2 regions of the Sporosarcina sp. SAFN-010 genome follow, and region 2 is predicted to be linked to the other one. Evidence: a T-box and tRNA genes for the amino acid it is inferred to sense, from the RefSeq annotation. Region 2 holds a T-box; the other holds one or more tRNA genes.

Region 1 (13,192 bases), on a different contig from region 2:
TCTTCAGGACTTAAGTAAGCAATCGCGACATCTGCGCCTTCTTTTGCGAAAGCGACGGCAACTGCACGACCGATTCCGCTGTCTCCTCCAGTGATCAGCGTTTTCTTCCCGGCTAACTTTCCGGAACCTTTATACAATTCATCATCGTAAATCGGCTGAGGTGACATCTCCTCTTCCACGCCAGGTTGCTGTTCCTGTGTCTGGGGTTTTACGTTTTCATCAATCTTTTCGTATTTGTCTTTTGTCATCTGCAAAATCCTCCTAACAGGGTATCTAGTCAAAGTATTCCCATAAGAAGCACTAGCAAACCTCATGTGTTTTTGAATATACTATTAGGGAAGAGTAAGATTAATAGTAGTATCAAATGGGGGGATGTTGATGTGAAGAGTGTTACCCTATGGCAACGACTACAAATGCCGGTAGCTGCAACCGTTTGGCTAGCATCTGCTGTGGTGTTACTATGGTTGCAAAGTGATCAGAATTCATTGTACGTAATGCTTGGTTTTGTTGGAGTAGCCGCCCTGTTTTTTATGGTGACTGACCGCATGGCTTTTTTCGCTTTTATATTATTAACGCTAACAACAGTCTTCTATTTTTTGTACCGGGCATTTACAGAAGGATGGTCTCCAGGTGAGCAAGCGGCCGGCATTGGTACGCATTTTTTATTTTTACTGCATCTCTTTGCTCTTTACAGTATTGCAAAGTACGTGTATTCGTATCGGTCAGAAAATAGAGCCTTGAAAAATCGTCTCGAAGAGTTACAAGAATATATTTCTGAACATGGCGTATTGACGAAAAGAGAATTCGAAAAGCAATCATCCTTAGTGTTGTCTACAATGGCGCGGCATGGGGAGCCCGGCTATTTCGTTCAAGTGGATTTATCGGAAATTCGAAAAGTGGCACGCAAACAAGCACTGATTGCTTGCTCGTCAGTCATCTTCGGCACATTGCGGAAGCATTATGATCTTGTAGGGCATTTTGATGACAAAACGATTGTTGTGTTATTGCAGAATATAAGTGATGAAGGATTCAAGATTGTCGAAGGACGGTTAAAAGAAGCAATGCAACGACAAATCGAAGAGGGTGCATTTGAGCAGATTAACTGGAACGTCCGTCAAATCGAAGGGGAGCATTCCATTGAAGAATTGTTGGTGATTCGATGAATAAGCGTCTTCTAATTCTGCTCAGCTTAGCTATCGTTTTTCTTATAGGTCTTGTCTTGGCGGCGATTTTAAATGTAAGAATCCTATTGTTTTTCACAACTGCTTTGTTTTTAACATTATTAGGTTACTACTCACTATTGACACTAGCGGGACTATACAATCGATTAAAGAGGCAGGAGATTCCGGAACTGGAGTCATATCCTGGCGTTGATATCTTAATTCCCGCGCATAACGAAGGAGTCGTTATCAAAGATACGATCGAAGCGATGACGGCACTTAATTATCCGGGAGATTTGCAAATATATGTGTTGAACGATAATTCGTCAGATGAAACCGGAGACATTGCAGGAGATTTTGCAACAACCTTCAAAAACGTCCACCATATTCAGGTACCACCTGGAGAACCGCGTGGGAAATCGCGTGTGCTCAACCATGGATTGAGTATTTCATCAAATAAATATTATTGCGTCTATGACGCGGATAATCAGCCTGATTCCGAAGCACTCATTAAGCTGGTTGCGACGGCTGAGAAAAACAAGCAGTCTGCAGGCGCTGTTGGCTACGTGAGGACGATTAACGAACAAAAGAATTGGCTGACCCGTATGATTTCAATTGAGTTTCAAGTGTTTCAATTGCTCATGCAATCGGGGCGTTGGCAGTTGTTTAAAACGGGCTCTTTGACAGGAACGAATATGCTCGTTAAACGCAGTGTTATAGAAGAACTGGGTGGATATGATCCATACGCCATTGCGGAGGACGCAGAACTGACACTTCGGATCACGAAGGCGGGATATTATTTACCGATTGTCCCTGATTCCATCACGTGGGAGCAGGAGCCTGAAACGCTAGGAGTCTACTTGAAACAACGTACACGTTGGTTGCAAGGGAACTTATACATTGTTGAAAAGACATTAACGGAACCGGGCTATTTCAAAGGGAAGTTACTCGTCCATTCGATTCACCAGTTACTTGTTTACGTAATCTTTTGGTTGTTCCTTATCATTTCGTATGTGTGGTTTGCTCTTGGAATCTTGGATATCTTCTATATCGAGTATACGTATCCATTGCTGTTCATCTGGTATCTAGCATACATCGTGTACACGACGCAGCTGTTTGCCGCCCAAGCGACACAACGGACCTTTACGCCACTCAATGTGTTCATCAGCGTCATCATGTATTTCACGTATGCTCAGCTATTTTCGTATTTGTTCGTGCGGAGCCTGATTTTGTATGTGAAAGCGAAAAAGAATCGCCAAGTGATTGGGTGGGATAAGACGCAACGATTCAAATCGAAATGACAACCTACTTCATAAAAAAGAGCAATTCCGCTTGCCTGGTGAGGGCGTTCGGAAAAGCTCTTTTTGTTAGGTTCATTTCAATAGAGTTTCTGCAGGCACAGGCGCACCGATGTAATAGCCTTGGACCGCGTCAATTCCCATCGTTTTTAGCAAGTCGTATTGTGCTTTATGTTCGACTCCCTCTGCGATTGTATAAAGACCCATCGACTTACTGAATTGGATCATCCCTTCAACAAGTTGCTGCGTTTTCGGATGCGTCAGCAGGCTGTTCATGTAAACTTTGTCAATTTTCACTTTTGAAATCGGCAAATGTTGCATATAGCGGAATGACGCATAGCCTGTACCAAAGTCATCGAGGATGAATTCAACACCAGCATCTTGTAATTCTTTCATCTGCTGAATGATGGATTGCTCTTCTTCAGCTTGGAACGCGAACTTCTCCGTGATTTCCAACTCAAGCTGATTGGGACGACAAGACGTTTCTTGCAGGATACTGAGAATGTTGTCTTTCATCGGGTTGTTGGAAAACTCACGAACGGATGTGTTAACTGAGACGTGGGGGTTACCTTCCTTCTCTTCCAACTTTACAGCTAATTGTGCTGCTTCGGTTAGTACATACGCACCGATATTGGCAATTAGCCCATTTGCTTCTGCAATTGGAATAAGCTCATCGGGTGTTACAGTGCCAAGCTCGTCGTCTTCCCATCTTACAAGTGCTTCGTAGACCGAGATTTTCTCTGAAGCAATGTCATATTGTGGCTGATAGACGACTTGCAACGCGTTATGGTCAAGTGCGGTTAACAATTTACGATTAATGAGAGAACGGCGGTCAAGCACCTTGTGAGAGGAAGCGGACAAAGAAACAATTTTACCGCCGCCTTGCTGCCGGACTTCCTCCAACGTCATTGCGGATGCTTCGATCAAATTCACAAAGCTTTTTTGGTCTTCTGGGTAGCGTGCAATCCCGCCGCTTATCGAAAGAGGCAATGCTTCGTTGCCCACATAGATAGGCTGTTGCTCGAGGAACTCCAAGAATCCTTGGACGTACCAGTCGCCAAAAGGTGTCAGTATAACAAATTGACTACCCCCGACACGTGCAATGGGATTATCTTGGAAGTAGCGTTTTAGACGGTTTGCAAAGGCTTGAGTGAGCTCTGTTTCAGCTGTTCCCGCCTGAAGTTCTTTAAGTGTGTAATAATGATCGATGGACAAATAGACAAACGAGAAACTTTTTTCTTCTTTGATCATTTCATTTACAAGGACTTCTAACTTATGGCGACTCATTAAGCCAGTTTCTACATCGATGAAGGCAATCTGTTCGAGACGCTCTTTCAAATGTACTTCTTCGGTAATATCCAGTTCAAGGAACATAGTGCTTTCTAGCATACCATCCTCTGTCATGGAAGGGACGGCGAGTAAATTCGTATAGTACGTCTCACCCGAGCGTTTCAGCTTTTGAGCAGTACCGAACCAGGTTTTACCTTCTTTGAGCTGTTCCCAAATCATATGGATAGCATCTTGTGCTTGCTTGGATTCATCAAACATTTGCCAAATGGTTTTACCTAAAATTCGTTTAGGCGTCCAGTTACTCACGTTCAGAAAATTTTTATTTACCGAAATTACGAGACCTTCAGCATCAGTTCGGGTTACCATATAGTAATGATCGAGACTGCGACGGATATCGGGTAAGCCTAGATCATTCTGTTCTCGTGAGATGGTCATGCCGCGTTCCCCTTTCAACTAGTTCATAAGACTAGTATATAGGAAAACTAAGAACTTTTCACCTATAAATGAAAATAAAAATAGAGTAATTTGATATAGGTAGACTTTATAGAAATGAAGGTGGATTAATGGAACGGATAAAAGGACTAGCGATGATTATTATCGGAGCATCATTATGGGGACTATCAGGTCCGATGATGGAATGGACGCTTGAGCATAGTAAGATGTCCGTTTCATTTTTGCTGACAGTTCGACTACTCATAGCGGGATTGTTGCTACTTGCTTATTTGAAAATTAAAGGAAAACAAGTGACACGACCTTGGCGCCAAAAAGTATGGGCACGCCAAATGCTGATATTCGGAGTTGTAGGTATGCTAGGTGTCCAGTTTTCATTCACTTCAGCAATCGCACAGAGTAATGCAGTTATTGCAACACTGTTCCAATTCCTATCGCCAATCTACGTCATCCTATTCGTTTCGATACGGCAGCGATTCGTCCCGCCTGTAGCGCAAATCATCGGCATGTTTGTCACATTAGGTGGCCTATTCCTCTTGCTGACAAATGGCTCGTTATCCGGGTTCAGTTTAAGTCCGAGTGCTGTATTCTGGGGAGTTGCAGTAGGATTCGCATTTACATTCTATACGCTTTATCCAGTTCGTCTCATGCAGGAATGGGGCGTCTTGCTATCAATCGGTTGGGCGATGGTTATCGGAGGAGCCGCATTGCTGATTACGAACCCTGTCATGATGATTCGGGATTTCCAATATTTGTTTGACTGGAAAATTGCAATGATGTTGCTTGGAATCATCGTCGTGGGTACGGTGGCTTTCTTGCTGTTCCTCGCTAGCATGAAGTTCATATCTCCGATTGAAACAAGTATTCTCTCAAGTTTCGAACCGCTGACGGCGATGATCGTATCAGTTATCTGGCTCGGTGCCGTTCTTGGCGTTTGGCAACTTACGGGTGCTGTCGTGATGCTGCTTGGGGTTACAGGAATCTCCATTGCCGGGGGACGAGTGAAAACGTAATCTATTAGAACGCTCTCTTTTGAGAGTGTTTTTTTTATCAATTCTTTAAAAATCAGCAGGATTTCTGAGGTTCAGATAATTCTGTTCAATCGCTATACAGTCATTCAGGAATATGGCATACTAAGAATAATTAACTAATTCGATAAACGAAACAGTTCAGGAAGGACAATGCCGATGAAAACTGTATTTTCCTATGCAAAGCCATATAAATGGCCAATAGTAATTGCACTTATTTTAATGTTAATCGAGTTAAGTGTGGAGCTTATTCAGCCGCTCCTTATAGCAAAAATAATCGACGACGGGATTACAGTTGGTGATCGAGAGACAATTATTCTTTACGGAAGTATCATGATGGGACTCGCGCTTCTTGCGTTAGTATCAGGTGTCACAAACTCGTTCTTCGCTGCCCACGCGGCGCAAGGTTTTGGATACGATTTGAGACAGGCGTTATTTAAACAAATTCAAGCATTCTCCATGTCGACATTTTTACGTTTTCCGACGTCCTCACTCATTACACGACTGACAAGTGACGTCACGATGGCGCAAAACATTTTGTTCATGGGTCTCAGGATTTTGCTACGGGCGCCGCTCGTCGTAATTGGAAGTTTAGTGATGGCGATGCTCGTTAACGTGAAGCTCGCTTCGTTTTTGTTGATAGGAATTCCTTTTCTATGTGTCTTTTTGTTTGTTATGGCTCGAAAAGGAGTTGGCTACTTTTCTGATGTTCAGCGTCGCTTGGATCGAGTGAATCGAGTCATTCAGGAAAATCTTCAAGCTGTCCGTCTGATTAAAGCGTATTTACGAGGTGTGTATGAAGGTAGCCGTTTCTCGAAGGTCGCAGATTTATTAAGAAAAGATACAGTGAAAGCGTTTCGGATGATGGAACTCATTATGCCGATTTTACTACTCATCATGAATGGTAGTTTAATGCTGGTTTTATGGTTCGGAGTCGGGGTCGTTCGTGCAGGTGATGCCCAAGTCGGGGAAATTGTTGCAATTGTGAACTACGCATTCCGTATTACAGGCGGATTCTCGATGTTTTCATTCCTCATTGTTGCGTTCTCAAGAGCTCAAGCGTCTTCTGTACGGATGGAAGAAGTGTTGCTTGCAGATGACGATCGTGAAATCATCATTCCTGGAAATTCAGAAAGTGAAGAAGAAAGCCGTGGAGCCTTGGCCTTTAATAATGTTACTTTCCATTATCCTGGTCATCCGGAACAAGTGCTATCGAACGTTTCCTTCACTATTAATCCAGGAGAGAAAATTGCCGTCATGGGAGCGACTGGGTCTGGGAAGTCGACGATGTTGAACTTAATCCCACGCATTTTCACCGCAACTTCTGGTGAAATTCTACTCGATGGTAAGAATATTGAAGATTGGCCGCTAGAAGAGCTCCGCAATGCAATCGGCCTCGTGCCGCAGCAGTCGGTCCTCTTTACAGGAACAATTCGAGAAAACTTAGCGTGGGGCGACCCGGAAGCACGGGCAGACGAATTAGAAGCTGCAGCTGAAAAGGCTCAAATCCATGCTTCGATTCAGCGTTTCCCAGCAAACTACGAGACGCGCGTCGGGCAAAAAGGTGTCAACTTATCGGGTGGTCAAAAACAGCGCTTATCCATTGCGCGGGCGCTTGTCCGAAAGCCCGCGATTTTGCTGCTAGACGACAGTACGAGTGCGCTCGATGTGAAAACGGAGAATGCCCTATGGGAAGCGTTGGAAGGCGAACGTGCCACGATGATTGTCATCACGCAAAAAATTCATACTGCTCAAGGCGCCGATCGCATTCTTTTGCTGGATGAAGGAAAAGTGGCGGCGTACGGTACGCACGATCAGCTCATGAATCAGTCGACATTGTATCGGAAAATAGCTGAATCCCAGTTGGATGAGGAGGTGGTGGACGATGGTGAACAACGTGAGGAAGCCCTTCGGTTACGAACCGATCATTAAGCGGGAAGATTTGAAAAAAGGTACGAAGCGTAAGAAAGAAGAAGTGGGTGACTGGAAGCAGGCATTGCTCAACGTGTGGCGTCTCGTAGATGAACAACGTGGGCTACTCATAACAGTGTTAGTCCTAGTGTTTGCCAGCTCCGGACTCACGCTACTTGGTCCTTTTCTAATCGGGCAGACCATTGATAATTTCATCATTCCGATGAAAACTGATGGACTTGCGATGCAAATTGGCTTGTTGCTATCAATTTACGCGGGGACGTCACTGACGATGTACTTCCAGAACTTCTGGATGGTCGGCATTGCTCAAAATACGGTCTATAAGTTAAGAGCGGGCTTATTTAATCATTTGCAGAAATTGCCTGTTTCCTTTTTTGATAAGCGTCAGCACGGTGAGCTCATGAGCCGAATGACGAACGACATTGAAAATATTAGCCAGACGTTGAATTCATCGTTCATCCAAGTATTTTCGAGTATATTAACGCTTGGTGGAACTCTTGCGGTCATGCTCTACCTTAGTCCACTTCTTACTTTACTAACGATGACGATCGTTCCAGTCATGTTTATCGCGATGCGATGGATCACTCGTCGTACTGGAATTCTTTTTAAGGAACAGCAACGCGCAATCGGTGAGTTGAACGGAATGATTGAAGAAACGATGTCCGGACAGCGAATTGTAAAAGCTTTCTCTCAAGAAGAACGGATGAAGGAAGAGTTTGCTGCGAAAAGTGATCGATTGAAACGAACTGGGTTTTGGGCATTGACGTATTCAGGTTTCATCCCGAAAGTGATGAATATGTTGAACAATGCGGCGTTTGCTATTGTAGCGGGAGTTGGAGGATTGCTGGCGTTACGGGGTGACGGGATAGTGACAATCGGTACAATAGTTATATTCGCAGAGTATGCACGTCAATTCACGCGTCCGTTGAACGATTTAGCCAACCAATTCAATACGGTCCTATCCGCGATTGCAGGTGCTGAACGAGTATTTTCAATTATGGGGGAAGATGTGGAACGGGACGCAGCAGAGTCGAATGGAGATATCCAGCTTAGAGGGAATGTCGAATTTCGCAACGTAACCTTTGGCTATGCACCCGAAACGGATGGTTACACGGTGGAGGATGTCTCGTTGTGCGTGAAAGCGGGAGAGACCGCTGCGCTCCTTGGTGCGACAGGTGCTGGGAAAACGACGCTTGTTCAATTGATTGCCCGATTCTACGAAGTGGATAAGGGAACGATTTTGATAGATGGCATTCCGATTGACGAGCTTCCACGCGCAACATTACGCAATCAAACGGCATTTGTTTTGCAGGATCCGTTCTTGTTTGAGTCGTCGGTGAGAGAAAACATTCGATATGGGAAACTCGATGCAACAGATGAAGAGATTGAAGAAGCAGCGAAAAAAGCGAACGCTCATGAATTTATTAGCCGTCTGGAAGAAGGGTACGATACGTTGCTCTCAGCGGATGGGAGCGAAATTTCGCAAGGGCAGAAGCAATTGCTGTCCATTGCGCGTGCATTTGTGGCGGATCCAGTATTGTTGTTGCTGGACGAAGCAACGAGCAGTATTGACACGGTCACAGAACTAGAAATTCAAGCTGCACTTGAAAAGCTCATGGAAGGTCGTACGAGTTTCGTCATTGCCCACCGCCTCAATACGGTGAAAAAGGCCGATATCATTTATGTAATGGATCAAGGTAAGCTGATCGAGTCTGGTAGCCAATCAGAGTTGATTGGTCAAAAGGGCTTGTATTATACGATGTTGCAACAATCTAAGCTATAACACCGAGGCGCTCCCCAATTAGCGGGAGCGTTTTTTTTATGTGGAATGTGCTCTGAAGGGAGGAATGCTCTCAATTGGTACTGATCCTGCCCGTTCACCTCGGAGAACCCGATCGTTCTGCGTCCGAACCCGCCCGTTTCCATGAGGAACTTGCTCATTTCCGCGGCAACCAACCTTCTTTAGTCCGGATCTAAGCTCGCGACCAATCCATCTCCTTCTAATTCAAAACCAAACCTGATTGGTGTGCTCCGCTCCGCTGCACATTTAGGGAAGGGAAGTGGGCATTACCACTCCAACCCGTCCAATAAACTGGATCCTTACCCCGAACTTGCTAAAACAAAAAAACCACCAAATCGGTGGTTTTCAATCAACAATTTACTGTTTATCTTCAAATTTCAAATTTGTACCATCGTCAAACTCGATATCCAGTTTAAACTTTGAATACAAGTCAATCTGGAAGTACTCTAAAATTTTCTCACGGGCTTCTTCACCAGACATTTCATGTTGAAAATTTAAAGCGATGAACATCTTATCCAGCTCATCCATCGCTTTGGCACCTTCTAAGTCGATGTTTGTCAATATGTTTTGGTACTCCGGATCGAAATTCTTCTCTACCTTATACTCCGCATCGATGGCGTCTTGGTTATCGACGTCGATCTCCAATTCGAATTTGTTGAAACCGTAGGCATCACCGTTATCACGGTCGCCACCTTCTTTTGACTCCTCCGTGACAATGTCTGCTTCTTCCCGATTGTCTTGGTTGGCATTTTTACCCGAATTGCCGCACGCGCTGACAAATAGGACGCTCGCAAACACAACAGACCCCATTGCTACAAGCTTATTCAACGTCTCACGTCCTCTCTGAATAGTTCGATTGCTTTGATACTACTGTACCTTTTTCCAAACGAATTTAAACGAAAGTGGGCAGAAAAGTAGTTTTACCACTTAGCCTGAAACGCCTCACAAGAACCTAATATGCGGCGAACAGCTAACCGTTCACCAGAATCCAACCGAACTTTCCCGTTGAAGTAGCCGAACATTTGAGTGAAATCCGCTTTTAATCCCCTTCGGTGAGAACTCGCTTCGCGTTCGAAAAAAGGAGTGAAGGTCAAGTCTACGCAATCTGTGAACTTAGTATGGATTGTCCACGGTTCCATCATACGCTCAGGATTAAAAGAAAAAATCACATCTTCATGAATTTTAGTCATTACACCATCGACGAATACAGCATTTTCGGTCAACCCCGTACCATCTGTCCACTTGCCACCGAGGTTCAATCCGATACGGCGACCTCCTGATCGTTGTGAAGCCATTGCCCAATTCCACTCCGTCATTTTGGGCCATACACCACGTGTATAGTTTAATACCGTAAAACTATAATCCGGATTGAATTCATACCGTTTATCTCCAATCTTTAAAAAACCGGAAGTCGGTAGCGTGTGATGCTTTGCAGTGAATTGAAAGGTATTCCGGTTTTTCGGAACGACAACATTCAATGACTGATCCTCTGAAGGGTGGCTAATATGGAGATCGGCATGCAACGTTTCGTTATCAAACTCAGGGATGGAAACAGATAAATGCGTCTCCTCATTGGTATAGCTAGCATGTATGGAAAGGCGGTTATCTAAAAAATTAATATCTGTAAGTACGTGTTCAGGCATCTTTATATGACGTGCAAAGGGCAAGGCAATCCTTTTTTCAAAAAAACGTTCCGTCTCATAATCCAGGAAATAGACAAGACACACAGCACCGATGTCAAAATGAGCGATGGTCGCAGTGAACAAGACTTCTTCTCCATAGACGGTCCACGTATTCCACTTCTTTTTATTGGGGAACTGTCCCTTCAGATTACTTTGGACGATCGGCTTCTGAGCAAAGCCAATCGCTTCAGGATTCAATAACCCCTTGCTGTCACAAAGCGAAACTGGCGAAGTCAGTTCGCGTTCTGCATGTTGCATAAGCCGTCCTCCTAAACATTGTCTTCTAACGCACATGTTGCTATACTTTTAATTGTATCAGATTAAGGCTGAATTAGCGTTATTCAGCAACGCCGATACCCAACAAATATTTCCAGAAAGAACGGGGCATTAGTTCAGCGGGAGAATACTTCGCTGGCAGCGAAGGGGTCACCGGTTCGAATCCGGTATGCTCCATAGTTGAGCGTCCGCTTAGCGGGCGTTTTTTATGTACAATTTTAAGGATGAAAACCTAGCCACCCACATAGAATAGGGTGAGGAGGCGAATCGATGTATGACCGCGAAGCTGCAGTCTGGTATGCGGACAAATGGTGGGATGGGCGAAATCCGCAGTACCCCTCATTCGATGTCGATTGTACAAATTTCATTTCACAATGCTTGCGTGCAGGCGGGGCACCGATGCATGGCATTCCCGTACGAGATCGTGGTTGGTGGATTACGAATTCAAACTGGAGTTTTAGTTGGTCAGTAGCCCATTCACTACGATGGTACTTAGGAGGTTCAACGAGAGGACTGACTGCCTATCAAGTGCAATCAGCTGAAGAGCTGAACCTAGGTGATGTCATTTTATATGACTTCCAAGGAGATGGCCGCTTTGATCATTCAACGATTGTGACTGCTAAAGACGGCACGTCACCACTCGTCAATGCTCATACCTACGATGTGCAAAGAAGAAGTTGGGATTACAAGGATTCCTACGCCTATCGACCAAACGCCAAATACATTTTCTTTCGAATAAACGATGAATTTTCTTAACTAATAAATCATGATGGAAAATATAAACCAATTATTGAAATGATGTATACTGAAGAATATCAATGACAAAAGGGGATACAACAATGGATGAACAAGCACTATCAGTAAGAGACGCAATTATTTCTCGCCGCTCCATCAAGAGCTTTAACGGACAGCCTGTTGAACAAAGCGAAATTGACGATATTTTAGAAGATGCAATTTGGGCTCCCAATCATGGAAACCGTAATCCATGGCGTTTCGTACTCGCTGCAGAAGACAACTACGAGCAATTTTTAGACGTCCTGCGCGAGTTCGGTGTACCGAAATGGAAAGAGTTGTCGGATGAAGCCCTTGAAAAACAAATGAGCAAATATACTAGTGCAAGCGCGGCAATGTTTGTCATCGTTCCAGAAGATGCACGACAAAAACAACGTTTAGAAGACTTTGCGGCGGCCAGTACGATGATACAAAATATTCAATTGCTCGCCTGGGACAAAGGAATAGGAACGTGCTGGAAAACACCAGGATTCCTAGATGACCCTAAGTTCCGAGTAGCCTTAGGCGTCCAGCCAGGAGAACGAATCATTAGCATGCTTCAGTTTGGTCACTTTGATGAATTACCAAAAACAAAGCCACGTACGCCGGTTGAAGACATCGTCACGTATTGGCAAGCTGAGCCAACTGAATAATCGAGCACCTCTTCCTTTTTGATGGAAGAGGTTTTTTTGTGGTTGGTCAAATTATCGTGGCATCCGATGGGGAGAGGTAGTTTAACCTCTACTTCACTTTCTTCATCCAGTCAAAAGGGGCAATCGGAAAGATGCATGGGGATATCGGCAATATGGCGCGTGAAATCAGCATTATGGAGTAAGGAATCGGCACTATGAGACAAAGAATCGGTACTATCAATGAATTAATCAGCAACGAGACACAATTCAAGTTGCAATAGTAAGTAAATGGAAGACGTATTGCCAATCATACCCCTTTATCCAACTAAAAATCCCCCTATCGCGAACAATCGCAATAGGGGGATTAAGAATCTTATTTCTTCAACTCATCTTTAGATAAGGTAGAAAGTTCTTGGTAATAGTCACCAAGCACGCGCAATCCTTTGTCGAAGTTCTCAAGTGTTAAGTGTTCGTTTGGTCCGTGTAAGTTCTCTGTTTCAAGACCGAAGCCCATGAGGACAACTGGTAAACCGAGAATTTCATCGAAGTCGGCAACAATTGGAATCGATCCGCCGCCGCGTGTATACACAGTTGGCACGTTGTACACTTTCTCGTAAGAACGGCTTGCTGCTGTAAGTGCTGGATGGTCGAACGGTGTGATGAATGGACGTCCCTGGTCAAACGGCGTGACCGTCACTTTAACACCTTCAGGCTTATGCTTATCAACATGTGCTTTCAATTTTTCAACGATCTCCGCTGGGTCTTGATCCGGAACAAGGCGGCATGTAATTTTAGCACCCGCTTCTGCAGGCAACACGGTCTTGATACCTTCACCGCTGAAACCACCGAAAACGCCGTTCACTTCAAGAGTC
Region 2 (18,947 bases):
GAGGAAAACAGCATTCCAACAGAAGTGGTTTGTATAATGATGCCAAAACGGGCAAGCTGCTGTTCCGCTTCAGCGATCGTTAAATAAGTTGAATTAGATAATCGTTCACTTATTGAGGTAGCATTTTTCAATGTCCGATTTGTGAAGGTAATCGCGCCATATCCAGCGCTACGTAATGCAAAGGCGATTCCCTTTGCTGCCCCTCCGGCACCAATTATTAAAATCTCATCTTTTTTACGCCCACTACCGTACTTTTCTTCTAATGCCCTAACGAATCCGCTTCCGTCTGTATTAGATCCAACTAACCGTCCATTTTCCCCAGCTACTACAGTATTGACTGCTTCCATATGAGCTGCAGCTTCATCAACACCGCCTAGGAAAGGGAGTATATCACTTTTATGCGGAACCGTCACATTCCAACCACTGCATCCTAATAATTGTAGACTTGCAATAACAGAAGGAAGTTCCTTGGTCTTTGCATGTACAGGAATATAGGTAGCATCAATACCGTTTTCCTTGAGCCAGTGATCATGCATGCCGGGAGACATCGATTGTGCAATTGGATCTCCTATGACTGCAAACCATTTTTTCATCTTAAGTCCCCCTCTGTCAGATTAATGACGGGCGTAAGACCACGTCTACGCCACGAGGCGCATGAACAGCAACAACTACATTTGCATGCTGAACAGTAATCCAACCTAGACCCGAAATGACTATGTCAGTCTTTGCTTTCTTAATAGAAAACTCATGACGAACGAGTTTAGAGAACCGTTCTAACGACTCTGGCCCTGGTGGTGACAGCATGTCTCCGAGATGTGTTTCATATAACGCATCCGCATTTTCCAGCTTCGTCCTGTGAAGAGGAAGTGCATTAGAAGAGTGTACGTTAAATGAAGAACGCTCTCCCTTTATAAAGTCAAAGCGAGCTAAACCACCAATGAAAAGCGTTTGCTCTGCATTCAACTGGAAGATCTTTGGCTTGATTTCCTTTTTGGGAGTGATTGCTTTCAGTTCGCTCGGATCTAAATAATGCGCCATCTGATGATTATTAATTATTCCAGGTGTATCATAAATTGCTTTGCCATCATCCAGTGGAATCTCCACAAGATCTAATGTTGTTCCTGGGAAATGTGAAGTTGTAATGACTTCTCCCGTGCCTGTAGCTTGCTTAATGATTCTGTTGATAAATGTCGACTTTCCAACGTTTGTACATCCTACCACATAAACGTCTTGACCTTTACGTAATTCATCAATACGTTCTAATGCTTCAGGAACGCCTTGACCTTTAACAGCAGAAACCAGCATGACTTCAACAGGTTTTAGACCAAGCTTGGCGGATTGTTCTTTCATCCAGTTAATCAGTTTGTTACGATTCACTGATTTTGGCAATACATCTGCCTTGTTTCCGATCAGTACGATATCTTTTTTACCAACAAAGCGTTGTAATCCATGAATCCAACTACCATTAAAGTCAAAGATGTCCACAACAAGGACAACAAGACCTTTTCGATCCCCAATTCCATTTAAAATAGCAAGAAAGTCATCCCCAGATAGTGAAACTGGTTGCAACTCATTATAGTTTCTTAAACGGAAACACCGTTGACAAATTACCTCTTCCTTTTCGAGCGAAGCGGGTGGTGCATACCCTTCTTTTTTAGGGTTATCTGTTTGAATGCCAATACCGCATCCAATGCAAGTGAGTTCCAAATCTATTCCTCCCACGAAATCATTCCTTTTCGTTTTAACGTTTTCAATATACGACGTTCCAACTGACGATTGAATTTCGTCATGAAGCCGTCAGAACTTGCCACAGGTACAACGAGAATCGTTTGTAGTCCGAATCTATTGCCACCAAGGATGTCGGTCATTACCTGATCTCCAATCATCACTACTTCCTCTTTTTGCAGTCCCATCTGATCGAGCGCTTTCCTGAACGCTTTAGACAATGGTTTTCTCGCTGAAAAGATGAAAGGCGTTTTAATTGGCTCACTGAACGCTTTTACACGCAGCTCATTATTGTTCGATAAAATCGTTACTTGCAACCCTGCATCTTGCATTTCTTTTATCCAAGTAGCAATCTCGGGTGTTGCATCGGGACGATCCCAAGCGACCAGCGTATTGTCGAGATCGGTGATAATCCCTTTAATACCTCTATTTATAAAATCAGTAGGTGAAAGCTGATAAACATCCTTAACATATTGATCTGGCAAGAAATAACTGTACATCCTATCCACTCCATTACTGTGCTGATTCGCACTTATTATACCATACCTAAGCGATAATACTTGCAGACCAAACGAGAACAGTCATGCTTTTAAAAACTGCCTGTCCGCCAAAATCAGCGGTGATACGCCATCTTTTACCCGCATAGGATGTCAGACAACGACACAGGAGGTGGTTCATTTGAGCGGCTTTGTTATGGCGCTAGTACAATTATGGCTCGAGATTCCTGCGGTTTTAGGGTACATCCGTGGGCAGGCATTTAAACGTCCACTCTCAAAAGCGGAAGAAGCCGATTGTCTCGAACGTCTAGCACAAGGGGATGAAGACGCCCGTGATGAACTAATCGAGCGCAATATGAGGCTCGTTGCACACATTGTTAAGAAGTTCCATCCAAAACACGAACAGCTTGACGACTACATTTCTATTGGAACGATCGGTCTCATGAAAGCAATTGCGAGCTTCACTCCAGATCGTAAAACCAAACTTGCAACGTACGCAGCACGATGTATTGAGAACGAAATATTAATGTTTTTAAGAACACAGAAAAAGACGCAAAAAGATATCTCTTTAAACGAACCCATTGGCACAGATAGTGAAGGCCAATCATTAGAAATAGCAGATTTACTCCAAACTGATGAAGAGTCTCCCCACGACCGTGCGGAAATGAATGAACGAAAAGAGCGGCTTTATCGTCATCTTCATAATTTGGAGGGGCGAGAACTTGAAATTATCCAGAAACGTTTTGGTTTGCTAAACGACAAACCGATGACACAAAAAGAAATCGCAGATGAACTACAAATTTCAAGAAGTTATGTGTCAAGAATTGAGAAAAGAGCGATTGTCAAGTTGTATCAGCTGTTCAAACGTGAACAAGACTCCAAGTAACCCAGCATTTCAAATTAAAAAACGTCTCCAGCATTCGTACCCTCGCTGGAGACGTCTACACTGATTTTTCTTCAATCAGCTTTCACTTCAAAATAGATCACACCTGTAAGAGCAGCTGTGACAACAAATGCACCCAACATTAAAAATAACATACGAGTTCCTCCTCGCTTCATGAATTAGGTTTTACTTCATATGTCTAGTTTACCACGAATGGATTAAAGTTTCGAGATGACATCAAGCACAACTTCTGAAGAATGTTGTGCCGCCGCTGGTAGAAATTCATCGAATGACAAGGAAGATTCTTTCCCAGCAATATCTGAGAGCGCTCTAATTACAACAAAAGGCACCTGGAATTCGTGACACACTTGTGCAACTGCAGCAGCTTCCATTTCTGCAGCAATCAGTTCAGGAAACTGTTGCTTCACATTCATTACACGTACAGGATCGCTCATAAACACATCTCCTGAAGCGATTAACCCCGAAGCGTGCGAATGTTTGCCAATTTCTTCGACTGCTTTTGCAGCAACTTGTAGAAGCATCTCGTCTGCCTTGTATGTGACAGGCCCCCCCGGTACTTGACCGAGTGCGTATCCAAAAGCAGTTACATCTACATCGTGATGCGTAACATCCTTCGATAGCACAACTGTTCCGACTTCTAAGTTTTCACCTATACCGCCTGCAGATCCAGTGTTCAAGACTGCATCTGGTTTGAATAGTTGAAGCAATAAAGTTGTGGCTACAGCAGCATTCACTTTACCAATGCCACTTTTTACGAGCACGACTTCACGACCACCAAGCGTCCCTTCACTAAATTCATAACCTGCGATAACCGTGTGTCGAGCTGACTGTAACTGATTTTTGAGAATGGTAACTTCCTCTTCCATTGCTCCGATAATTCCAACTTTCATCGTTGTATCCCCTATCCGTCATTACCTATTAGTAGTTAAAATCGAGTGTGTTCAACACGTCCATTTGCGTAGGTTTCCAACCTTCTCCGTCGACCCATTCTAAATAGACTCTATATTTTTTTGATTTGTCTTTTGAAGAGACAATCCCAATTGACTTCTGGGGACTACCCCCATTTTTAATCTTCAAGAAAATCATGTCATTTTCAGCCATTCCTGTTGCATACGCTAGTGCCTTCTTTTTCTCCTGCCAGTCTACTGATGAACCATCATATTGCGATACGTGATTGCCTGACTGTGACGTTCCTACAGGCTCCCACGAATCATTTGAAACAGTTTCGTCAACGACGGCGTCTTCACTAGCTGTATATGTAACAGTTCCTTCTTTTTCGGTATCTTTCTTTTTGGATGTATCATCACTTTGTTCGCTATCATCTGATTCGTCACTGACAGTTCCTTCTTTAGAAGAGTCATCGCCTTCTGCAGACTGGTCTGAATCCTCTCCCTTGTCCCCATCATCAGTTCCTTCAGTACTATTTTCAGTACCACTCGCTTCATCTTCCGGAGTTGTTTCAGTTATAGCTACTTCTTTGTCTTCTGGTGTGCTATCACTTGAAAGTATTTTCACTCCCACGAGGACAATTAACAAAACAACGATGGCAATCATCCAATTCAACATCTTATTCCCTTTATTGTTTTGTCGTTTCCGACGCACCCTTGAAAATTCCGGTTTTTGTTCACTCACTTGAAATCATCTCCCTTAGTTCCACGCTTCTAACGATTGGACGTTTCTGCATGCGTGATGTTTCACAAAAAAAGCCGCCTTTATTTCGAAGGCGGCATCTCTATGTTACTTCACTTCTGTGATTTCAACTTGCATTTCGCCACCCGGTGTTATGATTTTCACTTGATCACCTTTTTTTCGACCAAGAATTCCTTTGGCGATAGGTGAATCATTAGAAATCAAGCCTTCTAACGGGTCAGCTTCAGCAGATCCTACAATCGTATATGTTTCAACTTCCCCGTCAGGGATTTCCTTAAACGTTACTGTGCTGCCGAGTTGCGCTTCTTCCGTACGAGTATCTTCTGAGATGATAACAGAATTACGAATCATTGATTCAAGTGATGAGATTTTTCCTTCGATGAACGCCTGGTCTTCCTTCGCAGAATCGTATTCAGAATTCTCGGACAAGTCACCGTAGCTGCGAGCAATTTTAATACGTTCAACAACTTCTTTACGTTTAACTGTCTTTAGAAATTCAAGTTCATCTTCTAATTTCTGTTTCCCTGAAACAGTCATTGGATATTTTTTTTCAGAAACCATTTCCTCACTCCTCATTTTGCAAAATCATCAAAATAATATGTCGCACCTCGTAAAAAGGTATGCGACATAGTGTTTACTATATGAATATCTGACAACATCATATTACAAATCATTACCAGAATCAAGAATTGTTTTTATTTTCGTTACCATTAAGTCAATTGCGACTTCATTATGACCGCCTTCAGGAATGATAATGTCCGCATAACGCTTGGTAGGTTCGATGAACTGGTTGTGCATCGGGCGAACGACACTCATGTACTGATCGATGACGGATTCAATAGTTCTACCTCGATCGTTAATATCTCGTAAAATTCTTCTAATAATCCTCAAGTCAGCGTCCGTATCGACAAATAATTTAATGTCCATTAGATTTCTTAACCGTTTATCTTCCAAAATTAAGATACCCTCTAGGATAATCACATCTTTAGGTTCAATCGCAATTGTTTCACTTGAACGCGTATGCAGCGCATAGTCGTATACTGGCTTGTCAATCGACTGCCGAATAAGAAGTTTTTCTAAATCATCTATTAACAAATCCGTATCAAAAGCAAGTGGATGGTCATAATTCGTAGCAAGGCGCTCTTCAAATTCTAAATGTGACTGATCCTTATAGTAAAAGTCTTGTTCTATTACGACTACAGAATGATCTTGAAAAACTTGATGAATCTTTTTTGTTACACTGGTTTTCCCTGACCCCGAGCCTCCTGCGATACCGATAATTAAGGGTTTTTGCGTTCCCATCTTACTAATTCCTCCTCTGTAGCTGATGCAACTTTATAAGTTTTTACGAGCGATTAAAATTCCATCTCCTACAGGAAGTAAGGAAGTTTCATACGCAGGGTTGTCCATTACCCACTCTGTAAATGCTTTTAAATTTCGAATCATCGTGCGATTGCGTTTCGGCACATCCTGATCTTCTAAAAATACCATTCCATGCATAAACATATTATCACAGTAAATGACACCACCCGCCTTGACGAGAGGTTCATACTTTTCAAAGAAGCGTTTGTATTGCCCTTTAGCTGCATCGATGAAACAAGCATCAAAGTATTCAAATGGAAGCAAAGCTGTATCGAACGTCAGTGCATCATCCTTAAACAACGAAATCCGGTCATTCAGCTCGGCACGGTTAATGTAGTGAACTGCTTTTGCATGCCGTTCATCGTCCCTCTCAATGGTGGAAATATGCATTCCAGGATTTGCTTGCGCAAGACGAATCGCAGAATAGCCGATTGCACTCCCAATTTCCAACAAGGTCGAGGGCTTCTGAATACTTAACAGACCGATAAACGTGTCAATTCCACTGCGCTCCATGATAGGAACAAAATGCTCTTCGGCATCCTTTTCCATTTCTTTGACAATCGGATCCACTTCCTTTTCGAAGTTTAACCGGTACGTTTCATAATTTGACATAATACAAACTCCATCCTGCTATTTTACTTGCCATCAATATACTCCGCTTTTAACTTCAAGTGCTCATCATATGTTTTAGCAAAGTGATTTTTACCAGTTTTATCTGCCAGAAAATAAAAATAAGAAGTATCAGAAGGGTCTATTACCGCTTCAATCGATTCTGCTCCTGGAGCTGCGATCGGACCCGGTGGTAGTCCTTTGTTCTGATAGGTGTTGTATGCATTCTTTACTTCTAAATCTTTGAGCGAGACTTTATCTTTATGTTCGCCTAGAGAATATAAAACGGTTGGATCCGTTTGTAAAGGCATGCCTTCTTCCAGTCGATTATAAAAGACACTCGCTATGGTTTGGCGATCCGCTTGGGCTGTTGCTTCACGTTCTAGCAACGATGCGAAAGTAAGTAACCAATGGACTGATTTCTTGTTTTCCTCAAGTGAAGCTAAATAAGGTGTAACATTTGCACGCGTTCCGTCAATCAGCGTCTCAACTACCGTCTGTACAGTAGGCTCTTCCTCGTAAAATGGATAGGTGGCCGGGAATAGATAGCCTTCCAACGGATGACGAATGTTTTCATTGTTCACTTCATCGGTAATAACCTCTGGATATAAAGCTTGCAAATTCGTAATCGTCTCGTCGGAATCAATATAGGCTATAAACTCTTCTTTTGTTACAGTTGTTTTCGCTGCAACCCGTTCACCTATTTGCTCGACCGTTAGTCCTTCAGGAATCGTCATTGTAAATACAGGTGTGCGGTAAACTTTTCCTGTTTTTAAACTTTTTAAAAGTTCATCAGGCGTCATAGAAGTAGACAAACCATATGTTCCTGCTTGAAAGTCTGATTCGTTGTTCACTTTGGCATAATACTTGAAGATTTTCGCATTTTTAATAAGACCTTTATCCTCAAGAATTTGAGAGATTGTATCTAACCCTGAACCAATAGGAACTTCCACTTCCACCGTTTTTTCGGAGTCAGGATCTATTGGCTCCAGGGCACTTTTTATGTATCGATAAGTGAAGAACCCACCCACTGCAACAAGTAGAATCAATGCAATCGCTATCCAAAAAACAATTTTGCGTACGACTTTAACTTCCTTCTTCTGTTCTTGCATGCGTTCAAACATCACTTCTTTTTTTGAACCCTTCGCCATATGGAAGGTCACCTCTTTCTCGTTGTATCACTGGCCTGCTGACTTAAAGCAACCAATCGTCTGCAATGAAAAAAACGGAACGGTGTGCACCGTTCCGTACGTGCGCATATGGCTTACTCGTCGTCTTCGTCTTGCTCGTCCAAGAAAGTACCGAAAACTTCTTCGATCATTTCCCATTCTTCGTCAGACTCAACAGGCATTAGATCCCCATCTTCACCGTCTTCTGAAGGGACAAAGCTTGAAGCAAAGATTTCAATTTCTTCATCCTCATTTTCAGGCTCATCACCAAGTACGTGATAAAGCACATATGATTTACCATAGTCTTCTGATTCGAATGTGAAGATTACCTCACATACATGTTCTTGTCCTTTTTCATCTACAATTGTCATTGTTTCCATACCGTGTTCCATTTGATCACCTCATGTAGTTTTTGAGTCAAGATATCCTTGAAGAATCATGACTGCTGCCATCTTATCAATAACAGTCTTTCGTTTTTTACGACTTACGTCCGCTTCGATTAACATCCGTTCTGCGGCCATTGTAGTCATCCGTTCATCCCAAAGGATTGCAGGCATATTAAATTTTTCTTCTAGCAACTGGGCGTATCTCTCAGAAGCCTCTGCTCGAGGACCAATCGAGTTATTCATGTTTTTAGGATGACCGACAACAAAAGAACTGACGTTATACTCTTTAACAAGTTCTTTTATACGTTTCATACCTAAATTACCCGATTCTTCGTCAATTTGGACAGTTTCAATTCCTTGAGCTGTCCAACCCATGGCATCGCTAACTGCGACGCCGACTGTTTTAGATCCTACATCTAAGCCCATCGCTCTCACTTCTTACTGCCTCCGTTTTCACGGATATAGAACTTCACGAGTTCCTCCAAAATTTCATCCCGCTCCAATTTACGGACCATATTACGTGCATCCTCATGGCGTGGGATATAAGCAGGATCACCTGAGAGCAAGTAGCCCACAAGCTGATTAATGGGGTTGTATCCTTTTTCCTCTAAAGCCTTGTACACGTGGAGCATCACCTGTTTGACCTCTTGCTCCATCGATTCCTCAGGAAAATTGAACTTCATCGTTTTGTCATATGAATTCACAATCGACACCCCGCTTTCAATTTGTCCGATCGGCTAACCAATACTATGACCCTCACAAGCCACAAATTTGGAAGCCGGATTCAGTTAAACAGATTTGACATAATCATACACGGAAAGTAGCGCTTCATCAAGTTTTGAGACGTCTTTTGCTCCAGCCATTGCCATATCTGGACGGCCCCCGCCTTTACCACCGCATAATGACGCCACATGGCTAACAATTTTCCCTGCATGCTGTTCACCTTTCAAGTCTTCGGTAACTCCTGCCGCAAGCATAACTTTTCCCTCAGAAGCCGCACCTAAAACAATCACACCTTTTTCTATCTTTTGTTTTAGCTCATCAATCATTTGACGCAGTGCATTATTATCTTTTGTATCGACACGTGCAGCTATGACTGTCATATCGTCAATCTGTTTTGCGTTTGCTAACACATCCGTCAACTGGCTATTCCCTAGTTTTGCAGATAATGAATCATTTTCACGTTGCAAATCTTTGAAATCACCAAGGAAAGATGCCGTTTTTGTTGCAAGCTCTTTCGGATTGGACTTCATCAGTGATGAAGCTTCAATTAAAATTGCTTCCTCTTCCTTAAATGAACGATACGCTTGTTTTGCTGTCACCGCTTCAATGCGTCGAGTTCCTGCTCCGATACCGCTCTCGGATTCGATTTTGAAGACGCCGATTTCGCCACTTGAATGTACGTGACATCCACCACATAACTCTAGTGAGTAGTCCCCGACCGATACTACGCGCACAACGTCACCATATTTTTCTCCAAACAACGCCATTGCGCCCATTTCCTTCGCTTCTTCTATCCCTTTTTGTTCAATTGAAACCGCGATATCTTCCCAAATCTTTTCGTTCACGATCTGTTCGACTTGTTCTAGCTCTTCTTTTGTAACTTGCCCGAAGTGCGAGAAGTCAAAACGAAGGCGATCTGGTCCTACATAAGAACCTGCTTGGTTGACATGCTCTCCCAGTACTGTTTTCAAAGCTTTGTGCAATAAGTGTGTTGCCGTATGATTTTTCACAGTAAGGGCGCGATCAGGCTTATTTACTTGTGCACGTACAAACGTCACGGGTGTCACTTCACCTGAACGGACAATCGCTGTATGCAAATGCTGGCCATTTGGCGCTTTTTTAACAGACAACACCTCCGCAGAAAATGAATCATTTGCAATCATCCCTTTATCTGCGATTTGACCCCCACTTTCTGCATAAAACGGAGTTCGGTCAAGAATGAATTGAATTTCGTCTTCTATTGTTGCACGCTCAACAATTTCACCATCTTTTAAGAGGACAACAATTTTCGATTCACTTTCTAGTTGCTCATAACCAATGAATTCACTTGACTCATGGATATCGCCAAGTACACCTGACTGAACGTGCATGGAGTCAACGTCTTGTCGAGCGCTTCTTGCACGCTTCCGTTGAGCTTCCATTTCGTTATGGAAACCAGCTTCATCAACAGCTACGCCTGCTTCTTCAGCAAATTCTTCCGTCAATTCAAACGGGAATCCGTAAGTGTCATAAAGTCGGAATGCGTCTGCACCAGAAACAGTAGGCTGTTCTGTAGATTTCGCTTTCTCAAGAATTCCACTTAACATGCTCATACCTTCCGCCAATGTTTCATGGAATCGATCTTCTTCGTTTTTAACTACTTTCATGATGAATTCCTGTTTTACTTTTACTTGTGGATAGAAATCTTCCATCTTGTCGGCAACAACGGGAACAAGATCATACATGAATGGACGATCGATGCCGAGCTGCTTCGCAAATCGAACGGCACGACGTAATAGTCGTCTGAGTACATATCCTCTGCCTTCATTTGAAGGAAGCGCACCATCTCCGATAGCAAACGCAACGGTACGGATATGATCCGCAATCACTTTGAACGCTGTATCTTTTATTTCGTCTTTACCATACGTTTCACCCGAAACTTTTTCCACCGCGTTAATAATTGGCAAGAAAAGGTCCGTATCGAAGTTAGTCGGAACTTCTTGTAATACAGATGCCATCCGCTCCAGACCCATTCCAGTATCAATGTTTTTCTTCGGTAGCGGTGTATACGTATGATCTGGATTATGGTTGAATTCCGAGAACACTAAGTTCCAGATTTCCAAGTAGCGGTCGTTTTCTCCACCTGGGTATAGTTCAGGGTCAGAGAAGTCGTCTCCATATGAAGGTCCGCGATCGTAGAAGATTTCAGAGTTCGGTCCGCTTGGTCCTTCACCGATATCCCAGAAGTTTCCTTCTAGACGAATAATACGTTCTTCAGGTAAGCCGACTTTATCTTTCCAAATCGTGTATGCTTCTTCATCTTCAGGATGGATCGTGATGGATAGCAACTCTGGATTGAACCCAATCCAATCTGGATGTGTTAGGAACTCCCATGCATACAGGATAGCTTCTTCTTTGAAGTAGTCCCCGATTGAAAAGTTACCGAGCATTTCAAAGAAAGTATGATGGCGAGCAGTTTTTCCGACGTTTTCGATATCGTTCGTACGGATTGACTTTTGAGCGTTGACGATTCTTGGATTTTCAGGAACAACTCGTCCATCGAAGTATTTCTTAAGCGTCGCGACACCGCTATTGATCCATAGTAGAGAAGCGTCGTCAATTGGAACTAGTGGTGCTGATGGCTCGACACTGTGCCCTTTTGCTTTAAAGTAATCTAAAAATAAACTACGTATTTCAGATGCTGTAAGTGATTTCATCATCTATTCCTCCTTGGTTATAAGCTTTCATAAAAAATTAGGTGCAAGTAATTCTATTGATTACAGCTGAAAGCATTTGTCTTAAGGGTACATCGAGACTATTAATGTACCTAGCTGAAAATAAAAAAACTCCGCCCCTGGAAAGGGACGAAGTGTTATTCGCGGTACCACCCTCATTGCCGAAAACGTAGACTCCGGCATCTTGAGTTGCCATAACGCGGCATACGGCGGGGTTCACCCGCACTCCGGAGCAGCTTTCAGCACTCATTGTGTGAGTTCCCTTTCAGCCAAGGGGAACCTCTCTTTCCACACGCCATCATGCATACTTTCTCCATCAATGTGTTTTGTATTCAAGCTATACTTGGATTATAAGGAAGTCGGAAAGTGTTGTCAATCCACACTTCCCATAAAATCATAGGGGCTCTCACCATTCATCCCCACCATTGGGTCCACATCTAATATCGTTTCAATTGATAGGATATGCGGCAGTTCCTTATGGGTTTGGACAACTTCCGAGGTTGCAACAGCTGGATCTGTTTGAGTGGATGCACCAGTCAAAGCATCCGATGTATTAGGCGATTCTACTCGAGCAGAGATAGTTGTCTCAGTTTTAGGTGACTCGGATGCAACAGACTCCAAGCTTTCACCGCGCAGCCGTTCTTTAAGAGTAGTCTGCCGTTCACGCTCGTCCATCCGGGCGATGCCTTCCGCAAATTCGTTTGGACTACCGCATAGAATAAGAAAGTTTTTGGCTCGAGTAATCCCTGTGTAAAGCAAATTGCGACGTAACATTTTCCGATGGCTACGAACAACAGGCATGATAACCGTAGGAAATTCACTACCCTGTGACTTATGGATAGAACAACAGTAAGCCAGAGTTAGCTGATTCAGATCCGACCGTTCATATGTCACTTCAATCCCATCAAACGAGACAACCATCAGATCTTTTTTCTCGATTGTTTCCTTGGCTTTTAAGATTGCAATCACTTCACCCATATCACCATTGAACACATTACTTTCAGGCTGATTGACGAGTTGAAGCACGCGGTCGCCAATTCGGTAAATAATATCTCCGAATGTGACTTCCTTGCGACCTGCAGAAGCTGGATTCACCATCTCCTGAATCATGGTGTTTAACGCATCGATACCCGCAGGACCTTTGTACATAGGGGCAAGCACTTGAATATCTTTAATGGCTTGACCTTTCGTTAACGCATTTTTAACAATCTGGCTTACAACTGTTGTTACTTGGTCTGCATCAGTACGGATGAATGAGCGATCTGATGTTTTCATCGCCAAATCGCCAAGTGGTTCGGACTTTTTGATAGCGTGAGCCAGTTCAATGATTGTAGATCCCGCACTTTGCCGATAAATTTCAGTCAGCTCGACGACGGGAATTGTTCCTGACTCTAAAAAGTCACGTAACACTTGACCAGGACCAACAGAAGGAAGCTGATCCTGGTCTCCGACAAACAGGATCTGAGCGTCATCATCGATTGCTTTCAAAAGCTGATGGGCAAGCCACGTATCGAGCATCGACGCCTCATCAATAATAACAAGTCTAGCTTTGATTTCTCGCTCGGTTTCTTCTTCTTTCTCTTGCCCCGTAAAGCCGAGAAGTCGATGTATCGTCATCGCGGGCAGTCCAGTGGATTCAGAGAGCCTTTTCGCCGCACGCCCTGTAGGAGCCGCCAAAATGATCGGAAATGGCTCTTCTTTTTTCGCGTACTCTTTCGGATCGAGTGTCAGGCCATGTAACTCTGCGTAAACTTCAACAAGACCTCTTACTACAGTAGTTTTACCGGTCCCGGGCCCACCCGTTAATATCATAGCCGGAGAATTGAGGGCTTGTTCAATCGCAGCAATTTGCGTTTCCGCATAGTTGACTTCTAGATGTTCTTCCGTTTCACCAATTGCTTTTCTTATTTCTGAAGACGGGAATGTATTTTCCCGATCTTGATCCAAAATCCGTTCCATTTTCGAAGCGATTCCTAGTTCTGAAAAATACAATGAGGGTAAATAGAGTTTACGCTGTTCTGCACTCAACCGGCTTTCCTCTACTAGTTCAATTATGGCGGTGGATATTAATTTGAAAGGGATTTCCTCAGGTTGACTGGATTCCAACAACCGTTTGACTTCCGGTAACACTTGAACGGCTTCCAAGTACACATGACCACTCGATAGAATCCCAGTATTGATCGTATGCAGGATCGCAGCCTGGATCCGCGATGTATGTGTACCTGTAATTCCTAGTTGCCTTCCGAGTTCGTCCGCTCGCTGAAATCCGACCCCTTCCACATCTTCAATGAGACGGTAAGGGTTCTCAGTCAGCTTTTCAATCGTCTCTTCCCTATACGTTTGATAAATCCTCATTGCAACTTGAGGTCCAAATCCCCACTCATTTAATTTGACGATGGTCCGTTCCAAGCCGAGATTATCCCGGAGGACAGAAACGAGCGTCTCTTTCTTTTCCGCGTTGAGGCGAGGAATTTCATCCAAGACACCTTCGTTTTCCATTATCTTACGAATCGCATCAGGACCGAGATGGTTGATAATCGTTTCAGCAGTTTTCCGCCCAATCCCAGGAAACATATCTCCTGAAAGGTAGTGGATTAACCCTGTTTCAGTTGCAGGCAATTCTTTTTGAAACGTTTTTACATCAAATTGCTGACCATATGTTGCGTGATTTATGAGTCTCCCCGTAAACCGATACTCTTCTTCTTCGGATAGTTTTGGAAAGTTCCCTTTGACGACAATTTCTTTTCCTTCAAACGAACAATTTGTTTTCCGCACTTTCAGTTTAGCAATCGTAAACAAACTATCAGGGTTATGGAAAATCGTCACGACCGCTCTGCCAATTAAAAAAGGTTCTTCTTGAACTGCTGAATCGGTTTTTTCCATAGTCTAGCGTCACCTCACTCGTCAGCGGATTCGTTTTCTTCCCCCATTTGAATCATGTCGTAGATATATCTGGCCTGGACATGTTCTGGGTCAATCGTGTATGCACGTTCTAAATGATGTAGAGCCTGATCTTTGTCTTCTGTAGAAACTGCATATAAGAACCCTAGGTTAAAGTGAGCGTCAGAGTTCTCTGGTTCTTCTTCTATGATCGATTTGAATTGGTCTTCAGCTAGATCATAGACACCTTCGTTCGCTAGCAAAATCCCATAAGACAGGCGAATTTCAAGATCTTCAGGAGCTAGTTCAAGCGCCCTTTGTAAATAAGGTAGTGCCAAGCGACCTTTTTCTGCTCTTTCCAAACTTTTCCCTAACATGAAATAGGCGTCTGCTTCTTGAACACCGCATGAAATTGCTTTTTCGTAGAGCGTTGTTGCTTCGTCATAACGATCTTGGTTAAAGTAAAGGTTGGCTAACCCGTAATAGGCTGTTCCCATTTCGCCGTCTAGCGTGAGTGCTTTTTGGAAAAACGGTTCTGCTTTTTCAATATCCCCAATGGATGCGAATACGTTCCCGACATTTACATAACCGACCGGATCGTCAGGAGATTCTTCTGCTGCTTTAATGAATTCTTCCACTGCTTTTTCAAAGTTCCCTGCTTGTAATGCTTCTATCGCTTGTTCATTGTGTCCCATTTTTAGTTCTCCCTTATCCGACATAGTCGAGTGTTTTTCCATTTTTAATGACTGTATCGATGGTTCCCCCGCCAAGGCATTCATCGCCATCGTAAAAGACGACAGCTTGACCTGGTGTAATTGCACGTACCGGAGTGTCAAATACAACTTCAGCAGTTGTCGGTCCTGTCATTTTAACAGAGACACCCGTATCTGCTTGGCGGTATCTGAATTTAGCTGTGCATTTGAACTCTTCAGGTAAAGTCCGTGCAGTTGTGAAACTCACTTCAGTCGCTGTTAAACTTTCCGAATAGAGCGCATCGTGGTGGAAGCCTTGTCCAACCAATAATGTATTGGATTTAAGATCTTTCCCAATCACGAACCAAGGCTCTCCAGAACCGCCGATACCAAGACCGTGACGTTGTCCGATTGTATAATACATCAACCCGTCGTGACGACCTTGTTTCTCACCCGTCATCGTTTTCATATCACCTTGTTGAGCTGGTAAATAATTAGAGAGAAACTCTTTGAAGTTTCTTTCCCCAATGAAACAAATACCTGTAGAGTCTTTTTTCTTAGCCGTAGCAAGACCTGCTTCTTCCGCAATTTCACGAACACGACTCTTTTCCATGTCACCGATTGGAAACATAACTTTAGACAATTGTTCTTGGTTCAGTTGGTTCAAGAAATACGTCTGATCCTTATTCGTATCTACACCACGAAGCATAGCAACGCCATCTTCCGTTTCAGCAATCCGGGCGTAGTGTCCTGTTGCTAGGAAGTCTGCCCCAAGATTCATCGCATGCTCTAAAAATGCTTTGAACTTAATTTCTTTGTTACACATTACATCTGGATTCGGCGTTCTACCTGCTTTGTATTCATCCAAAAAGTACGTAAATACTTTATCCCAATATTGTTGTTCAAAATTGACTGCATAATAAGGAATACCAATTTGGTTACATACGCTAATGACATCTTCGTAATCCTCGGTTGCTGTGCAAACACCAAACTCATCCGTGTCATCCCAGTTTTTCATAAAGATCCCTATGACTTCATAGCCTTCTTGCTTCAACAGATAGGCAGCGACAGACGAGTCTACGCCACCTGACATCCCTACTACGACTCTTGTATCTTTTTTTGCTTTATCTATTCTCATTTATCATTCATTCCTTTTAGGTGTTATTTCACTGTACGTTTGACGATGAGTGCGATCCGTTCAGCCGCTTGTTGTATATCTTCTTCTGATAAACCATATCCAAAACTGAAACGGACAGAACTTCTAAGACGTGGTGATTTTTCTCCGAACATCGCAAGCAAAACGTGAGAAGGCTCTAATGAACCTGCTGTACAAGCAGAACCGCTGGACACGGATACGCCTTCTAAATCTAAATTGACGAGCAAAGATTCAATATCTGTTCCCGGAAGGTAAACATTGAAAATATGTGGAAGCACTGGCGTCCCTTCTTCAATAGTCGGTTCATATGCTACCGCCGACTGTTGGAACGATTCCCTCATAATCGTTTGATACGACGTATAGCGTACCGCATTTTCAAGTTGTTCATCAGCAGAAAGTTGGACAGCTTTTGCGAATGCAACGATTGCAGGAACATTTTCAGTTCCCGCCCTACGTTTACGTTCCTGTGAACCTCCATGCATAATTGGAAAGGAGTCTACCCCTTTACGCTGATAAAGGAAACCAACGCCTTTCGGACCGTTCACTTTGTGGGATGAAACCGACAATAAGTCAACATGTAACTCGTTCACATTGATAGGAAGAACTCCATAAGCTTGGACAGCATCTGTATGGAACAGTGTTTGATGATCTTTTAACAGTTCGCCTATTTCTCCGATTGGTTGAATTGTGCCCACTTCGTTATTGCCATACATGATTGTAACGAGGATTGTATCCTCACGCAGTGCTTCAGTAACTTGTTGAACAGTCACTTGCCCATTGCGGTCCACCGGCAAATACGTCACGTCAAACCCACTTTTTTCAAGCGCTTCACACGTTGTTAATACCGCATGGTGCTCAATCGTCGTGGTAATAATATGTTTTCCGAGATGTCTTCTACTCATTGCAGTTCCAGTGACGGCCAAGTTATCCGCTTCCGTCCCACCTGAAGTTAAAATGATTTCACTCGGTTCAGCATGAATTGAGCGAGCAAGTTGTTGCCGCGCATCGTCCACACTCTTTCTCGCAGCTCTCCCATGACTGTGTACACTGGAAGGGTTTCCAGGAACTGTTTGCATCGTTTCCATATATATATCTGCGACTTCAGGCCGTATAGGTGTTGTCGCTGCGTGATCTAAATAGATAGGTGTTTTCATGCTTTTAACTCCTTTAAATATAAAACATATAACCGTCTGATTTAGGTTGGTTTCTTTCAGATTGTATTAAGTCCTCGATTGTTGTTGTGTCTAGTACTTCCCGAACAGCCTCGCTGATTTTCATCCAAAGCGATTGTTGTGGAATATCAGATTCTTCAAGTCCTTCTACTAGTTGGATCGGACCTTCAAGAAGACGGATGACATCCCCTGCCGTCATTTCACAAGGTTCTTTTGACAGTTTGTACCCACCATAAGCCCCTCTGATACTCTTCACCAGACCACCATTTCGAAGCAATGGGATAAGTTGTTCCAAATACGCTTCTGACAGTGTCTGTTCTTCCGCTATTTTCCGTAACGGAACTGGACCTTCTCCGTATCGTTTGCCAAGTTCGACAATAATGGTTAGTCCGTATCTTCCTTTTGTTGATATTCTCATAAGACATCGTCCCTTTTTTTGAAATTGCTTCCGATAGTATATCATATTCGAACACTCGGCTTCCTTGAAATGACTTCAAGCTACTGCACATGTATACTTATCTCTAGAACACTTTTGAATGGAAGTAGGGATACCATGCACAACGAACCTCTAGCATTTAGAATGCGACCGCGCACGATTGACGAAATTGCTGGTCAACAGCACGTCATCGGCCAAGACACGGCGCTTTATCGGATGATTACAAATGGACACGTACCCTCAATGTTACTTTACGGAGAGCCGGGTATTGGAAAAACTTCTCTTGCCTACGCGATTGCAGGCTCTACGGATTTAACATTCATTCCATTAAACGCAACGACTTCAGGAAAAAAAGATATTGAACGTGTTGTAGACGAAGCTAGAATCACTGGGAAAGTCATTTTGTTTTTAGATGAAATCCATCGTTTTAACAAACTCCAGCAAGATACTCTCTTACCGCACGTTGAAAATGGATCGGTTGTATTGATAGGTGCAACAACAGAAAATCCATTTCATGATGTCAACCCAGCCATCCGCTCCAGATGTGGTGAAATTCTACAGTTGCAGAGGCTTGAAAAAGAAGATTTACTCGTCTTGCTAGATAGAGCGCTAAACGACGAAACCCGTGGACTTGGGAAGCAGCAAATTGAGATTTCAGATGGGCAAATCGAAAAAATTGCTGAAGGAGTCAATGGGGATGCTCGTAAAGCACTAACATTACTCGAATCACTTATTTCTGCATCAGACGAAGAAGATGGAAAAGTCATTATCGAGGATTGGCTGATTGATAACTTGATTGGACGAGTTGGGGTTTTTGGTGATAAAAACGGTTCTCATCATTATAATTTGCTATCTGCTTTGCAAAAATCCGT

Evidence for each region. A T-box is a leader RNA that pairs with one kind of tRNA and senses whether it is charged. The one in region 2 lies ahead of alaS (alanine--tRNA ligase), so its partner is inferred to be a tRNA-Ala.
Region 1: it encodes a tRNA-Ala, which carries the amino acid that the T-box ahead of alaS (alanine--tRNA ligase) is inferred to sense. The anticodon was not compared.

What each region holds. Positions count from the first base shown of each region.
Region 1 is NZ_JBPFDS010000002.1:236,046-249,237, reverse strand. Features, by position in the region: gene ACR65F_RS04115 (SDR family oxidoreductase) at 1-248, opposite strand, end outside; gene ACR65F_RS04110 (GGDEF domain-containing protein) at 381-1,163, shown strand; gene ACR65F_RS04105 (glycosyltransferase family 2 protein) at 1,160-2,461, shown strand; gene ACR65F_RS04100 (sensor domain-containing protein) at 2,534-4,183, opposite strand; gene ACR65F_RS04095 (EamA family transporter) at 4,312-5,211, shown strand; gene ACR65F_RS04090 (ABC transporter ATP-binding protein) at 5,386-7,158, shown strand; gene ACR65F_RS04085 (ABC transporter ATP-binding protein) at 7,112-8,941, shown strand; gene ACR65F_RS04080 (YusW family protein) at 9,317-9,787, opposite strand; gene ACR65F_RS04075 (DUF2804 domain-containing protein) at 9,880-10,899, opposite strand; tRNA gene ACR65F_RS04070 (tRNA-Ala) at 11,023-11,094, shown strand; gene ACR65F_RS04065 (amidase domain-containing protein) at 11,188-11,673, shown strand; gene ACR65F_RS04060 (nitroreductase family protein) at 11,757-12,341, shown strand; gene ACR65F_RS04055 (dipeptidase) at 12,694-13,192, opposite strand, start outside.
Region 2 is NZ_JBPFDS010000009.1:109,943-128,889, reverse strand. Features, by position in the region: gene aroE (shikimate dehydrogenase) at 1-593, opposite strand, end outside; gene yqeH (ribosome biogenesis GTPase YqeH) at 610-1,713, opposite strand; gene ACR65F_RS11830 (YqeG family HAD IIIA-type phosphatase) at 1,710-2,225, opposite strand; gene sigK (RNA polymerase sporulation sigma factor SigK) at 2,404-3,108, shown strand; gene mtnN (5'-methylthioadenosine/S-adenosylhomocysteine nucleosidase) at 3,324-4,016, opposite strand; gene ACR65F_RS11815 (YrrS family protein) at 4,045-4,758, opposite strand; gene greA (transcription elongation factor GreA) at 4,864-5,337, opposite strand; gene udk (uridine kinase) at 5,440-6,078, opposite strand; gene ACR65F_RS11800 (O-methyltransferase) at 6,112-6,750, opposite strand; gene mltG (endolytic transglycosylase MltG) at 6,774-7,898, opposite strand; gene ACR65F_RS11790 (DUF1292 domain-containing protein) at 8,012-8,308, opposite strand; gene ruvX (Holliday junction resolvase RuvX) at 8,318-8,737, opposite strand; gene ACR65F_RS11780 (IreB family regulatory phosphoprotein) at 8,734-9,006, opposite strand; gene alaS (alanine--tRNA ligase) at 9,091-11,721, opposite strand; T-box leader at 11,862-12,068, opposite strand; gene recD2 (SF1B family DNA helicase RecD2) at 12,112-14,622, opposite strand; gene ACR65F_RS11765 (tetratricopeptide repeat protein) at 14,637-15,314, opposite strand; gene mnmA (tRNA 2-thiouridine(34) synthase MnmA) at 15,328-16,449, opposite strand; gene ACR65F_RS11755 (cysteine desulfurase family protein) at 16,473-17,621, opposite strand; gene cymR (cysteine metabolism transcriptional regulator CymR) at 17,635-18,057, opposite strand; gene ACR65F_RS11745 (replication-associated recombination protein A) at 18,193-18,947, shown strand, end outside.